Regions from separate parts of the Ensifer sp. ENS07 genome, predicted to be linked through region 1. Evidence: predicted binding sites of a transcription regulator. Region 1 holds the regulator's gene; each other region holds the start of a gene.
The links. Region 1 encodes LexA, which represses DNA repair genes until DNA is damaged. Its sites were predicted from a motif close to TGTTCNNNNTGTGTTCNG; they were not measured.
Positions count from the first base shown of each region.

Region 2: IB277_RS01460 (PA0069 family radical SAM protein) is a predicted target of LexA. The motif match lies at 2,017-2,034, and genes of this name have one in related genera.
Region 3: radA (DNA repair protein RadA) is a predicted target of LexA. The motif match lies at 1,630-1,647, and genes of this name have one in related genera.

Region 1 covers NZ_JACVBE010000001.1:1,321,920-1,326,056, reverse strand. The annotation lists gene IB277_RS06750 (hypothetical protein) at 1-60, opposite strand, end outside; gene IB277_RS06745 (hypothetical protein) at 187-819, opposite strand; gene IB277_RS06740 (hypothetical protein) at 1,143-1,439, shown strand; gene lexA (transcriptional repressor LexA) at 1,675-2,397, shown strand; gene IB277_RS06730 (hypothetical protein) at 2,486-2,827, opposite strand; tRNA gene IB277_RS06725 (tRNA-Cys) at 3,025-3,098, opposite strand; gene IB277_RS06720 (thermonuclease family protein) at 3,251-3,985, opposite strand.
Region 2 covers NZ_JACVBE010000001.1:312,819-316,955, reverse strand. The annotation lists gene IB277_RS01475 (4-(cytidine 5'-diphospho)-2-C-methyl-D-erythritol kinase) at 1-566, shown strand, start outside; gene moaB (molybdenum cofactor biosynthesis protein B) at 568-1,110, shown strand; gene IB277_RS01465 (glycosyl transferase) at 1,403-1,924, opposite strand; gene IB277_RS01460 (PA0069 family radical SAM protein) at 2,100-3,257, shown strand; gene IB277_RS01455 (ribonuclease HII) at 3,479-4,129, shown strand.
Region 3 covers NZ_JACVBE010000001.1:664,203-668,339, forward strand. The annotation lists gene IB277_RS03220 (CvpA family protein) at 1-8, opposite strand, end outside; gene radA (DNA repair protein RadA) at 133-1,536, opposite strand; gene alr (alanine racemase) at 1,686-2,825, opposite strand; gene IB277_RS03235 (AraC family transcriptional regulator) at 2,976-3,833, shown strand; gene IB277_RS03240 (AzlC family ABC transporter permease) at 3,990-4,137, shown strand, end outside.

The sequences.
Region 1 (4,137 bases):
GGACTCCTCAGCCGCGGCCGATCCCGCGGCGATCAGACAGCTTACCAATCCGACCAGCAATCTACGCATGCAAAACCCCCGTTTGCCCGCATTTTGATAGGTCCCCGCATCGCTGTCGAGGGTGCCTAGCCGATCCCAGGCAATATTTTAGGAATATTCACCTCTCCGCGGCAAGCGGACTGCCCATCACATGGCGAAAGGATCTTTCGATGACTTGGTCTGGCCGCCGCCGGCAAAGGGATCGTTGTTCGGCGCATTGCCACCGGCGCCCGCAAAGGGATCGTTCGCCGCTCCCTGATCGCCATTCGGGATCAAGGCGCTCACCGCCTCCTGGCACTTGAACATCTCGCTTACCGCCTTCATCGAATCACGCAGGCTGAGGCTCGCGACGACGCGCCCCTCGAAGGCCAGCGCCAAGGTGTTCTTGCGAACGAACTCGGTAAAGAAGTCGGTGTTGGAAAAGTTGACGACAAGGGCCTTGGCGCCGGTCAGATCAACACCGAACGCAACGGCCGGCCACTGACGACCACGGTCGAGCTGCAAGGCAACATCGTATTCCCGCTGCGGCTCGATGGATTTCCATTCGGCATTGCCGATCGAAAGAAACGCCAGGTTCGTCGATCCCCGCGGATAAAAGCCGATACGAAGGATAGCGCCGGCGTCATAGCTCGTCGCCGCGTAACACGAGCCTCCCAGGGAAGGATCGGATCCCACCGTCCAGGCGTTGATCCGTTTCCAGATATTCGAACGCCCTTCTTCGGCAGACGCCGCTCCAGCCGTGAGCAACAGGCCGAGCACCACCAACGACAATCTATGCATGCAACCACCCCACTTTCCACGCAAAGTTATCTTTTTTTAGAGGCCTGTCGAGACGGTGAAGGCCCTTCCCCGCAGGGATTTTTGCGCGCCCCAGGCCCGATGCGAAAGCTGGCAGCTCCGATGCATTCTCCGCGCCGGTCCATGAAGAACGGCCGAGACGAGGTTGAGATGGAGCGGCTGGCGCAAATCAGCCACAGCCTGCGGGCAAAGAGCTGTTGAACATGGCAGAGTGATCGCCATGCTTGCTGGACTTCGGAACGAAAGCGCGGTTCACATCGTTTACCAACCCGTAGTCCCACCCCTTCATCAAGTGGACGATCACCGTGCTTGCCGCCCTGCTTCTCGCTTCGATAGTCGCATCGCCCAATATGCCTGACGTCAAGCTCAGTGCCGCGACGGTGGATGAACTCCAGACCGATTTCGAACGGGCCGTGCCGTGCCATCAGATCGATGGACGCAATGTTTGGAAGGGCGCGCTCGCGTTCTACATCCAGTCCTTCGTTTATGACGGCGATACGCCCGTTGCGACCGATGCGGCCGACGCAGTGCTTCCGGAAGACAACAGCGCCGAAACGGTGAAGGAGTTCGAAGACGCCTGCTCGGCCTCGCAAGCGACTTAAGTCTCTCCGCGAAGAGAGCCGCGATTCGTTCGAATCACGCGCGCGACCGGCCTGCCCGGCGCTGTTTTGGGACGCAACCGTCGCCGAAAACCGCCCCGCTCCCGCAAAAGTGACCAATCGCCCCCACAGAAGCAGCCAATTGCCTGAATTCACGGAATTTTAGGCACTTGCGGAACACATATGGAACAGATAGTGTCTGTTCTTGATTTGTTTCACGCCTCTGGAGCGACGTGCCATGCTGACCCGCAAGCAACAGGAATTGCTTCTGTTCATCCACGAACGCATGAAGGAGTCGGGCGTACCGCCGTCTTTCGATGAAATGAAGGATGCGCTCGACCTGGCGTCGAAGTCCGGCATTCACCGTTTGATCACGGCGCTCGAAGAGCGCGGGTTCATTCGCCGGTTGCCGAACCGGGCGCGCGCGCTCGAAGTCATCAAGCTTCCGGAAGCCTACGCCGCCGGCCAGCAACAGCCGCGCAGAGGCTTCTCGCCGAGCGTGATCGAGGGCAGCCTCGGAAAGCCGCCGGCCGCCGCTCCTGCCACGCCGAAGCCGGCGCCGGTCGCCGAAAGCACGTCTGTTTCCGTCCCGGTGATGGGCCGCATCGCTGCCGGCGTGCCGATCTCGGCGATCCAGAACAACACCCATGACATTACCGTTCCGCTCGACATGATCGGCAGCGGCGAGCATTACGCCCTCGAAGTAAAGGGCGATTCGATGATCGAGGCCGGCATCTTCGATGGCGACACGGTGATCATCCGCAACGGCAACTCGGCCAATCCCGGCGACATCATCGTGGCGCTCGTGGACGACGAGGAAGCGACGCTGAAGCGCTTCCGTCGCAAGGGCGCGTCGATTGCGCTCGAAGCGGCCAACCCCGCCTACGAGACGCGCATTTTCGGACCGGATCGCGTGAAAATCCAGGGCAAGCTCGTCGGGCTGATCCGCCGCTACCATTGAATTCCAGGCAGAACGCCGAATCAAAAGAGCCTCGCCACTGAAAGTGGCGAGGCTCTTTCCATTTAAGGCGACCTGAAATCCAGATCGCTTATTCGTGGATCGTGTATTCGCCGAGTTCGCAGAGATCCTGCGTGTCCTCGGTCGTATCGAGGGCCGAGCCTTCCTCGAATTCGAATCGCATGTCGTATTTGCAGACGTCCCGCCCGTCGGCAATGGTGATCTCCATGCTCTCGCCGGGGTTCAGGACCTGCCGACCGAAAACATCGTCTTCCCATTCATTGACGCCGACCGGCGACGTATAGAAATTCGTCAGTACCGCGCCGGTGTTGTTCTTCAGCTGGAAAACCAGGTCGTCCGCGCGCGCCTCCATAGCGGTCGCCGCAAAACACGCCAACGCCGTCAGGATCAGTCTCTTTTTCATTGATGCCATTGCCTCCGTTCTTAATGTTGACGGACGCTACCGATGCGGTTGATCTCAGCGGAGTCATCGTTCCCCCTCTACCGAATTCACCGAAGCGATAAGATCCGACGGAGGCATAGGAGACGTGGCTTGCGCGGACGTGTCGCGAATTTTACCGCGCTGCCCTAAGGCAGAACGCCAAACCAAATTTAACGAGGTGAGATTTTTGGAGGCCTCGCCCGGAATTGAACCGGGGTACAAGGATTTGCAGTCCTCTGCGTCACCACTCCGCCACGAGGCCTCACAGCTCGGATAACCAAGCGTTGGCGCGGATTTAGAATGATTGCAGAAAAACCGCAAGAGGCATTTTCTGAAAAACGCGCCGTCGAATTGCAGGACGGATACTTTCCACAGAACGATCGACGATGTCCGCCGATCGTCTCCCAGCTGATCTCAGCACCAGGGCGTCGGGCGCCCTTCCCACGGCCGCACGAGCCCCTCGGAAACGAGTACACGTCCAAGAGATTGGTCACCGCGGGTGACCAGGCGCAGTTTCTCGCCGGCCTTGGCATCTGATCGCCCTCCCGCCGAGATCAGCCTGAAGTCGCCTGCATTCAGCAATTCGCGCAGGCGCTGCTTGGCGTAGAAGCCGCGCGAACGCTCCTTGTCGCAGCTTGCCTGGCGGATTCGCGGTGCATCGACATCGGCGACGCGGATCGTCTCGCCATGGAAGACGAAGGTCGCGCCATCGATCACGCAGTTGTCGTTGCGAATGCCGCAAAAATAGAACTGATCGGTACGGATGGATGCCGTCTTCACCTCTTCATTCGGCCGCACGAGAGGGGTTGGCGGCGTGACGCCGACATTCACCGACGGCACCGGGGCGGCCAGGACAACCTTCGTCGCCGGGTTGGGCTTCGGATTTGGTTTGTGCCTATCCGCCTGCTGCGCAACGCGCTCCTGCGCTTCAGGAACCGCGCGCTGAGGCTTCGGCTTCGTTTCCGATCGCGATGCAAAGGCCATGACATCGGAAACCACCGGCCAGTGCCGCAACTCGGCGCGATGGTCGTGGGCCATGACGCCGCCAAGGGTGAGCGCTGCGGCCAGATACCACGGCGCCATGCCGCCCTGTTTGCTGGTGCTTCGGCCCGAACTGCGGCGTCGACGTTTCGTAGTGGCTTTGGCCATCGGTCCCCATCCTGATTCGAGACCGCATTATGCGTTTGATGGGTTGCCGAAAAGTTTTCGAGGGCACCCCAACAGAGGGGAAGACCGCGAGGAACCGGTCATTCGCCTGCGCGGCCACGGCCCTTGTTGAGAGATTCGGAATTGCTACGGGA
Region 2 (4,137 bases), 1.0 Mb from region 1:
TTGGCGGCGGATCCGCGGATGCGGCGGCGACGCTTCTTGGGCTTCTCGATCTTTGGGGCGCGACGATCGAACCCTCCCGCCTCGGCGCCATCGCGCTGCAGCTCGGGGCGGACGTGCCGATGTGTCTTGCCGGCACGCCACTGCTCGCGAAGGGGATCGGCGAGGACATTACGCCGCTTGCGGATTTCCCCGCGCTGCCGGTCGTGCTGGTGAATCCGCTCGTCGCCCTCTCGACTCCGGTTGTCTTCCGGGCCCTCGCCAACAAGACGAACCCGACGCTCGTTGCGCCTCACAGAGCCGGTACGGCGGCCGAGTGGATTTCTGCCATCGCCACGATGCGCAACGATTTGCAGCTGCCGGCAGAGGGCCTTGAGCCCGTGATCGGCACGGTCCGCAAGGCATTGACCGAAGCCGGAACGGCGCTCACGCGCATGTCGGGCTCGGGCGCCACATGCTTCGGCCTTTTCGACAGCGACGTGCGCGCGGCTGCGACAGCGCGCGCTCTTTCGGAGGCCTACCCCGGGTGGTACGTTCTCGCCTGCAGGACAGTGGGCAAAGGGAAATAGCATGGCCGGTATCGACGAAAAGCGTCCGTTCATTCCTGTCGGGATCGCCATCCTCACGGTCTCCGACACGCGCACGCGCGCCGACGACAAGTCGGGCGACACATTGGAAGCGCGGGTGCGTGACGCCGGCCATCGGCTTGAGGCGCGCGCCATCGTTTCCGACGACAAAACGAAGATCTACGACCAGGTGAAGGCCTGGACGCTCGATCCCAACATCGACGTGGTGATCACGACAGGTGGAACGGGCTTCACCGGGCGGGACGTGACGCCCGAGGCGCTGGAACCGTTGTTCGAGAAGCGCATGGACGGGTTCTCCGAAGTCTTCCACCGTATCTCCTTCGAGAAGATCGGCACCTCGACGATCCAGTCGCGCGCAACCGGCGGCGTTGCCAACGCCACCTTCATCTTCGTGCTTCCGGGCTCGCCCGGTGCCTGCCGCGATGCGTGGGACGGCATCCTCAAGCAACAGCTCGACTACCGGCACATGCCCTGCAATTTCGTGGAGATCATGCCGCGGCTCGACGAGCATCTGAAACGTAGCTGAAGAGCTTGGACCGTTCCGGCTTGGCCGACCTGTTACCTTAGTAACTGACGGTCGCTTCTCCTCTCGTTAGTCTCCCAGCGTTGACACAGCGAGGAACGACCGCCGCACGTTCTATTCCTCGCGCCGCAAGACCCTTCCGCCTCTGTCCCCCAGGCGGAATGCAATGTTGGATACGACGGGCAGCCAGAATGCTACCCGGATAGAAATCTGCCAAACAAGGTCATTTGAGAGCCGCTTGGAGGTGCCGTCCCCCGGGACTGGCACCTTTAATTTTGCGCGCGACGAACCGGCGTTACCGCCTGGCTTCGACGGCGACCCAGGCCGGAACAAGTTCGGTCGAAAGCTTGCGGACAGAGCGGACATTCGTCATGGCATCCAGGCCCGTATTGCCGCGGGCGGCCGCAAGAGCATCGTTCTTGCGCAGGAGAAAGCCTGTCTCCAGCGGCTTTCCCCGCCGGGTCAGCCGGCGGAAGAGAGGCATGCGATGGAGTCTCGAACCGGAGAAGCGGGCCGGTGCCTTGTTCATCGACACGTACTCGGCCAGTTCATCGATCCAGCGGCCGATCGGGCGGGCGCCCGGCTCCAGCAACATCAGCCATTCGCCACGCGCCGAACCCACCACATCGGCGAGATTCCAATCCCGGCAGAAACGGCATCCAGCGGCATCGGCCACATCGGACGAACCATCCTTCGAACCGTGATCGAGGATGATCACATCGCTGACCAGCCCCTCCACCGCGCCGGCAACCAACACAGCAAGCGTCTGCGCCAGTTCGGCTTCGTTGTCGCGGGTTTCCATAATGATCGTGAGCATGGTTTCTCGTAACGCATCGGCACGGCAATTGCTACATCCAGGACATCGACCGAAGCGGTGCCTTGATCGACAAAACCGAAATTCCAATTTTTTGTTCTTGAATTGTTCTCTCATTCGCGATAGGAAAATAATCAGAACAAAACGGGATCAAATATCTGATTCCGGGGAGATTCCAATGACCGAGCTGTCTCAGATCCGGCAGGGTGCTCTTGCGCCCGCCAACACGGCAGATGTGGCCGAAGCGATGATGAGCGCAACGGGCCTCCGGATCGACATCGATCGCCGCCGGGGGCGCGGCGCCGGGATCAACATGTCCGGCAGGTTCGAACCGCGCAGCCGCGAGACGTTCGACGACGGTTGGGAAAGCCTGGAGGATCTGCCGCCGTTCAAGACCGAGGTTCAGGTCGAGAAGCCGCGCACGGTGATCACGAGGAACGAGTCTCCCGACATCTCCTTCGACCGCTCGATCAATCCCTATCGCGGCTGCGAGCATGGTTGCATCTATTGCTTTGCCCGCCCCACGCACGCTTATATGGGCCTATCGGCCGGCCTCGACTTCGAAGCGAAGCTGTTTGCCAAGCCGGATGCACCGCGACTTCTGGAGCGCGAACTGGCGCGGCAAGACTACAAGGTGAGGCCGATCGCCATCGGCACCAACACCGACCCCTATCAGCCGATCGAGAAGGAGTGGCGCATCATGCGCCAGATCCTCGAGGTGCTGCGGGACGCCAACCATCCGGTCATGATCGTCACCAAATCAGCGATGGTCACCCGCGATATCGATATCCTGGCGCCGATGGCGGAAAAGGGACTGGTGCGCGTCGGCATCTCCGTCACGACACTCGACCGGAAGCTCGCCCGCACGATGGAGCCGCGGGCCTCTACGCCAAGCAAGCGGCTGGAGGCGATACGCATGCTTGCCGAAGCGGGCATCCCGGCCGGTGTTCTCGTTTCCCCTATCATTCCGGCGCTGAACGACCACGAGATCGAGCGCGTGCTCGAAGGAGCAAGGACAGCCGGAGCAACTGAAGCAAGCTATGTCCTGCTGCGGCTGCCGCTCGAGGTCAGCCCGCTCTTTCGCGACTGGCTGCTGCGCAATTATCCGGACCGCTACCGGCACGTCATGTCGCTCATCCGCTCCATGCGTGGCGGCAAGGACTATGACGCCGAATTCGGCAAACGCATGAAGGGCGCCGGCCCCTATGCGTGGCAGATTGGCCGCCGCTTCGACCTGGCGGTCAAGCGCCTCGGCTTCAACCCGACGCGCCGGCAGCTGCGCGACGATCTCTTCGTGCCGCCGCTCGGAACGGGGGTGCAGCTCTCGCTTCTTTGAAGGCTTTCCGGTCGCCTGGGTAGCCATCCCGCAATTTCGTAATCGGCGCGCGGCGAGAGATGATCGCCCCGCACCGCCAGGCGAACCCGATAGCGGGCGCCTCAGATTGCATAGCAGTTCCGGTGCCCCTTACCCGCCGTGGGCCCCGGTAATCCCCCGTCCGCCGCCGCACTCGGACCTGGGGGCTTGAAGAGAATCGGTCGATCATGCGAATTAGACTTATGTCTCGCAGATCGTCCGATTCTCCCCTTTTTCCCGATATCATCGAAGCGCCCGATTTCAATTTCGAGCTTTCGGCCAAGGGCGATGGCTTCTGGCCGGTCGCCGGAGCGGATGAGGCCGGGCGTGGGCCGCTCGCGGGACCGGTGGTCGCCGCCGCCGTCATCCTCGATCCGGACGCCATTCCCGCAGGCCTCGACGACAGCAAGAAGCTGACGGCGCAGGCGCGCGAAAAACTGTTCGAAGAAATCCTCGCCACGTCCGAAGTGTCGATCGCCTCGGCTTCGGCCGGCACGATCGACGCCACCGACATCCGCAAGGCAAGCCTTGAAGCCATGCGACGCGCCGTGGCCGGCCTGCCCTCGAACGCACGCTTCGTGCTCGTCGACGGCCGTGACGTGCCGCCCGGCCTCACCTGCCACGCCAAGGCGGTCGTCAAGGGCGATGCGCGGTCGCTGTCGATCGCCGCCGCTTCGATCGTCGCCAAGGTCACCCGCGACCGCATGATGGCCCGTGCCGATCTCGCACATCCCGGCTACGGCTTCGCGCTCCATGCCGGCTATGCGACGGTGACCCACCGTCGCGCCATCGAGACCCACGGCCCCTGCCCGCTGCACCGCATGAGCTTCCGGCCGCTGCGCCGGGACGACTAACCTTTGCG
Region 3 (4,137 bases), 660 kb from region 1:
ATGGGCATTTTGTCCTTACTCCGGACCCGGTTCGTCCGGGTCTCCTCAAGCCTATCCGCCATCGGCCCTGAGTTCAGGGCATTTGCAGCCTGTTTGCGGCCCTTAAAGGGCGGCCTGCGGCATCCGCATCTTTCAGTCTTCGTCCTCCACCGGTCTCAGCGCGTTTCGCGACCCCGCGATGCGCGCCACCAGATCGGGCAGGCTTTCCATCTCGCTCCAGCGGCCATTGCCGTTTTTCGGCAGTTCGGTCGAAGCGGACGGCAGGACCGCCTGGGAGAACCCGAGCTTCTCGGCTTCCTTAAGGCGTTGTGCGGTATGCGCAACCGGCCGGATGGCACCCGACAAGCTGACTTCGCCGAAATAGACGCAATCCGCCGGAAGGGCAAGCCCGGCAAGCGATGAAACCAGTGCGGAAGCCACAGCTAGATCGGCCGCCGGCTCGGAAATGCGGTAGCCACCGGCGATGTTGAGATAGACGTCGTGCTGGCCGAGCCGCACGCCGCAATGGGCTTCCAGCACGGCAAGGATCATCGAGAGCCGTGCGGAATCCCAGCCGACGATGGCGCGTCTCGGCGTGCCGAGCGAAGTCGGGGCGACCAGCGCCTGCACTTCGACGAGAACCGGGCGGGTGCCTTCCATGCCGGCAAAGACGGCGGCGCCCGGCGATTTCTCGTTGCGTTCGCCGAGAAACAGTTCCGACGGGTTGGCGACCTCGCGCAGGCCCTTGTCCGACATTTCGAACACGCCGATCTCGTCCGTCGGGCCGAAGCGGTTCTTGACGGTGCGCAGGATACGATAGTGATGGCCGCGGTCGCCTTCGAAATAGAGCACGGCGTCGACCATATGCTCGACGACGCGCGGACCGGCGATCTGGCCCTCCTTGGTCACATGGCCGACGAGCACGACGGCGGTTCCCGTCTGCTTGGCAAAGCGGATCATCGCCTGCACGCCGGTGCGAACCTGGGTCACCGTGCCCGGCGCGGAATCGACGATGTCGCTCCAGAGCGTCTGGATCGAATCGATGATCACGAGATCCGGGCGCTTGCCTTCCGACAGCGTCGCCAGAATGTCCTCGACGTTGGTCTCAGCAGCGAGCAGCACATCGCTGTCGGCAGCCCCCAGCCGCTGGGCGCGAAGACGCACCTGCGCCACAGCCTCTTCGCCCGAGACATAGATGACGCGATGCTTGCGGCGCGAGAGCGCTGCCGCTGCCTGCATCAGCACCGTCGACTTGCCGATACCGGGATCGCCGCCGACGAGCAGCGCCGATCCGCGCACGAAGCCGCCTCCGGTCACCCGGTCGAGTTCCGAGATGCCTGTCTGGATGCGTGGCGCGTCTTCGATCTCGCCCGAGAGCGTGGTGAGCGCCACCGGGCGTCCCTTCTTCGGCGCGCGCGACGGACCGCCGCCGATGCCCGCCGTCGGGTCGTCCTCGATGATCGTGTTCCACTCGCCGCAGCCTTCGCATTTTCCCACCCAGCGAGTGTGGATCGTGCCGCAGTTCTGGCAGATGAATTGGGTACGCGCTTTCGCCATCGGCATCGACTTTCGGAATGTGAGACCGCCTACGTCGCGAGGGGACGTCGGCGGCAAAGAATCACCTGTATCGTCACATAATGCCGCAAAGTGCGGAACAAAAGGTGAATTTCTGCAAGAATGACCGAAAAATGAGCTGAAGGAGCGCGTCAGACGCTGTCGATATAGTGCCTGATATAGCGGCGGCCGAGGCTGGTCAGCATCTCGTAGCCGATCGTCCCTCCGGCGCGCGCGACATCGTCGATGGCGATGTGCCGGCCGAAGAGCTCGATGTAATCACCCGGTCGTACCGCGCTTTCAGGAAGGTCCGTGACGTCGAAGAGACTGAGGTCCATGGTGACGCGCCCGACATGCGGGACCTTCTGGCCGTGCAGGAAACCGAAGGCCCCTGATGGCGTTGCCTGCCTGAGCGTGACGCCGCCGCCGGACACGGAACGGTGATAGCCATCGGCATATCCCACAGCCACCGTGGCGATGCGACTGTCGCGGTCGAAGCGGGCAGAGGCGCCATAGCTCGCGGTGCCGCCGGCGGCCACGTCGCGCACCTGGATGATCCGTGCTTCGGCGGTCACCACCGGCTTCATCGGGTTGGGGATGTCGTTCACCGCCTCGCCGCCATAGACGGCGATGCCCGGCCGGGTCAGGTCGAAATGATAGTCGGGCCCGAGGAAGACGCCGCCGGAGTTGGCAAGGCTCGCATCGACCCCTTCATAGGCAGTCGACACCTCATGGAAGCGACGGAGTTGAAGGCCATTCAGCCGATGGTCCGGATCGTCGGCGCTGACGAGATGGCTCATGATCAGCACCGGCGAAAAGCTTGCCGGCCGCGCCGGGTCTGTCGCAAGCGCAACGGCCTGCTCGACCGTAAGGCCGAGCCGGTTCATGCCGGTATCCACATGCAGCACGCAAGGGTGGTCGCCACGCTCGGAAAGGGCGGCCATGAACACCGCCAGCTGCTCGTCCGAGTTGATGACCGGCACCAGATCGTTGTCGAAGAACAGCGCCTCGTTGCCCGGCCACATCCCGGCGAGAATGTAGATCCGGCCGTCCGGTGCAAGCGGACGGAGTGCTGCGCCTTCCTCGGCATTGGCGACAAAGAAATCGCGGGCGCCGGCCGCATAGAGGGCAGGGGCCGCCTGCGCGATGCCGATGCCATAGGCATCCGCCTTGAGGACGGCTGCGGCACGCGCCTTGCCGGAGCGCTTGTTCATGGCCCGCCAGTTGTCGACAAGCGCGCCAAGATCGATCGTGAGCCGGTTGGAAGCGGAAAGGAAGTCTGGAGGAAGCATGCCGGGCACTCTGCGTGGATGATCCAGGATCAATACAGCCAAGCGCAGAGCGTCGCAAATATTCCCCTGTCGTAGCGCCCTCGCGGATGGACCAGGCAAACGAGCACTTTTGTGCAAGACGCAGCCGCGCAGGCGCACTATGGTTTTGCCATGCAGACAATTTCGCAGGAAGAAGCCATCGATGTCATGCCGATAGAGGGCGCCGAGCGCACGCGCTTCTGGCGGGATTCCCGCTTCATGGGCATGGAATGTCTGACGGCGACCTTCATCACCCATGAATTTGCGCCGCACGCGCACGAAACCTTCAGCATCGGCGCCATCGAGGCCGGCTCGCAGATCAGCAAGATCAAGGGCGAGCGTTCGGAGGCCGGCCCCGGATACTTTTATCTGATCAATCCCGACGAAATTCACGACGGTCATCCGGGCGGCAGCGGCTATCGCTATCGCATGGTCTATCCGAGCGCCGAACTGCTGGTGAGCATCATCGAGGATGTCACCGGACGCGCTTTCAAGGGCACGCCATCCTTCTCCAAGCGTGTTTTGCAGGCGCCGGACCTGGCTCTTTCCTTCCATCAGGCCCACCGCACGCTCGAAGTGTCGGGGGCGACGCTCGAGGCGGAGGAAAAAATGTTCGCGGTGCTTGCCGCGATGTTCGAGCGCCACGGCAGCACGATCATCACGCCGATCGAAACGCGCGAGCAATCGGCCGTTCACCGGGCGCGCGACTTCCTGGCGGAAAACTATGCCGAGGACATCGGGCTCGAGGAACTGGCGAAGGTCGCCGGCCTCAGCCGCGCCCACCTCATCCGCGCGTTCCGCAAGGAGTTCCACATCACCCCGCATGCGTTCCTGACCGACAAGCGCGTGCGGGCGGCAAAGACACTGCTGCGGCACGGCTGGTCGGCGGTGGACGCAGCCTATCAATGCGGTTTTGCCGACCAGGCGCATTTCAGCCGTCATTTCAAGGCGCGCACCGGCGTCACCCCTGGGGCCTTCCGCGCCGGCTGATCACTTTCGTTCAAGACGATCCGCAGCCCGAGTCCTAGAACACTCGGGCAATTGCGATCGCGCGCCTGTGTGGAAGGGCGGCGCATCGCGCGAATGGAGACGTGGACGTTGCAGGAAAGAAGTGCGTTCCAGGAATTTCGGGCCGCGGCCGTTGCTATGACGCCGCTGATCGTCGCGGTCATGCCGGTCGGCCTCGTGTTCGGTGCGGTGGCGGCGAGCAAGGGACTTGCGCCGGCCGAGGTGGCGCTGATGAGCGCGCTGGTCTTTGCCGGCGGGTCCCAGTTCGTCGCGATGGATATCTGGA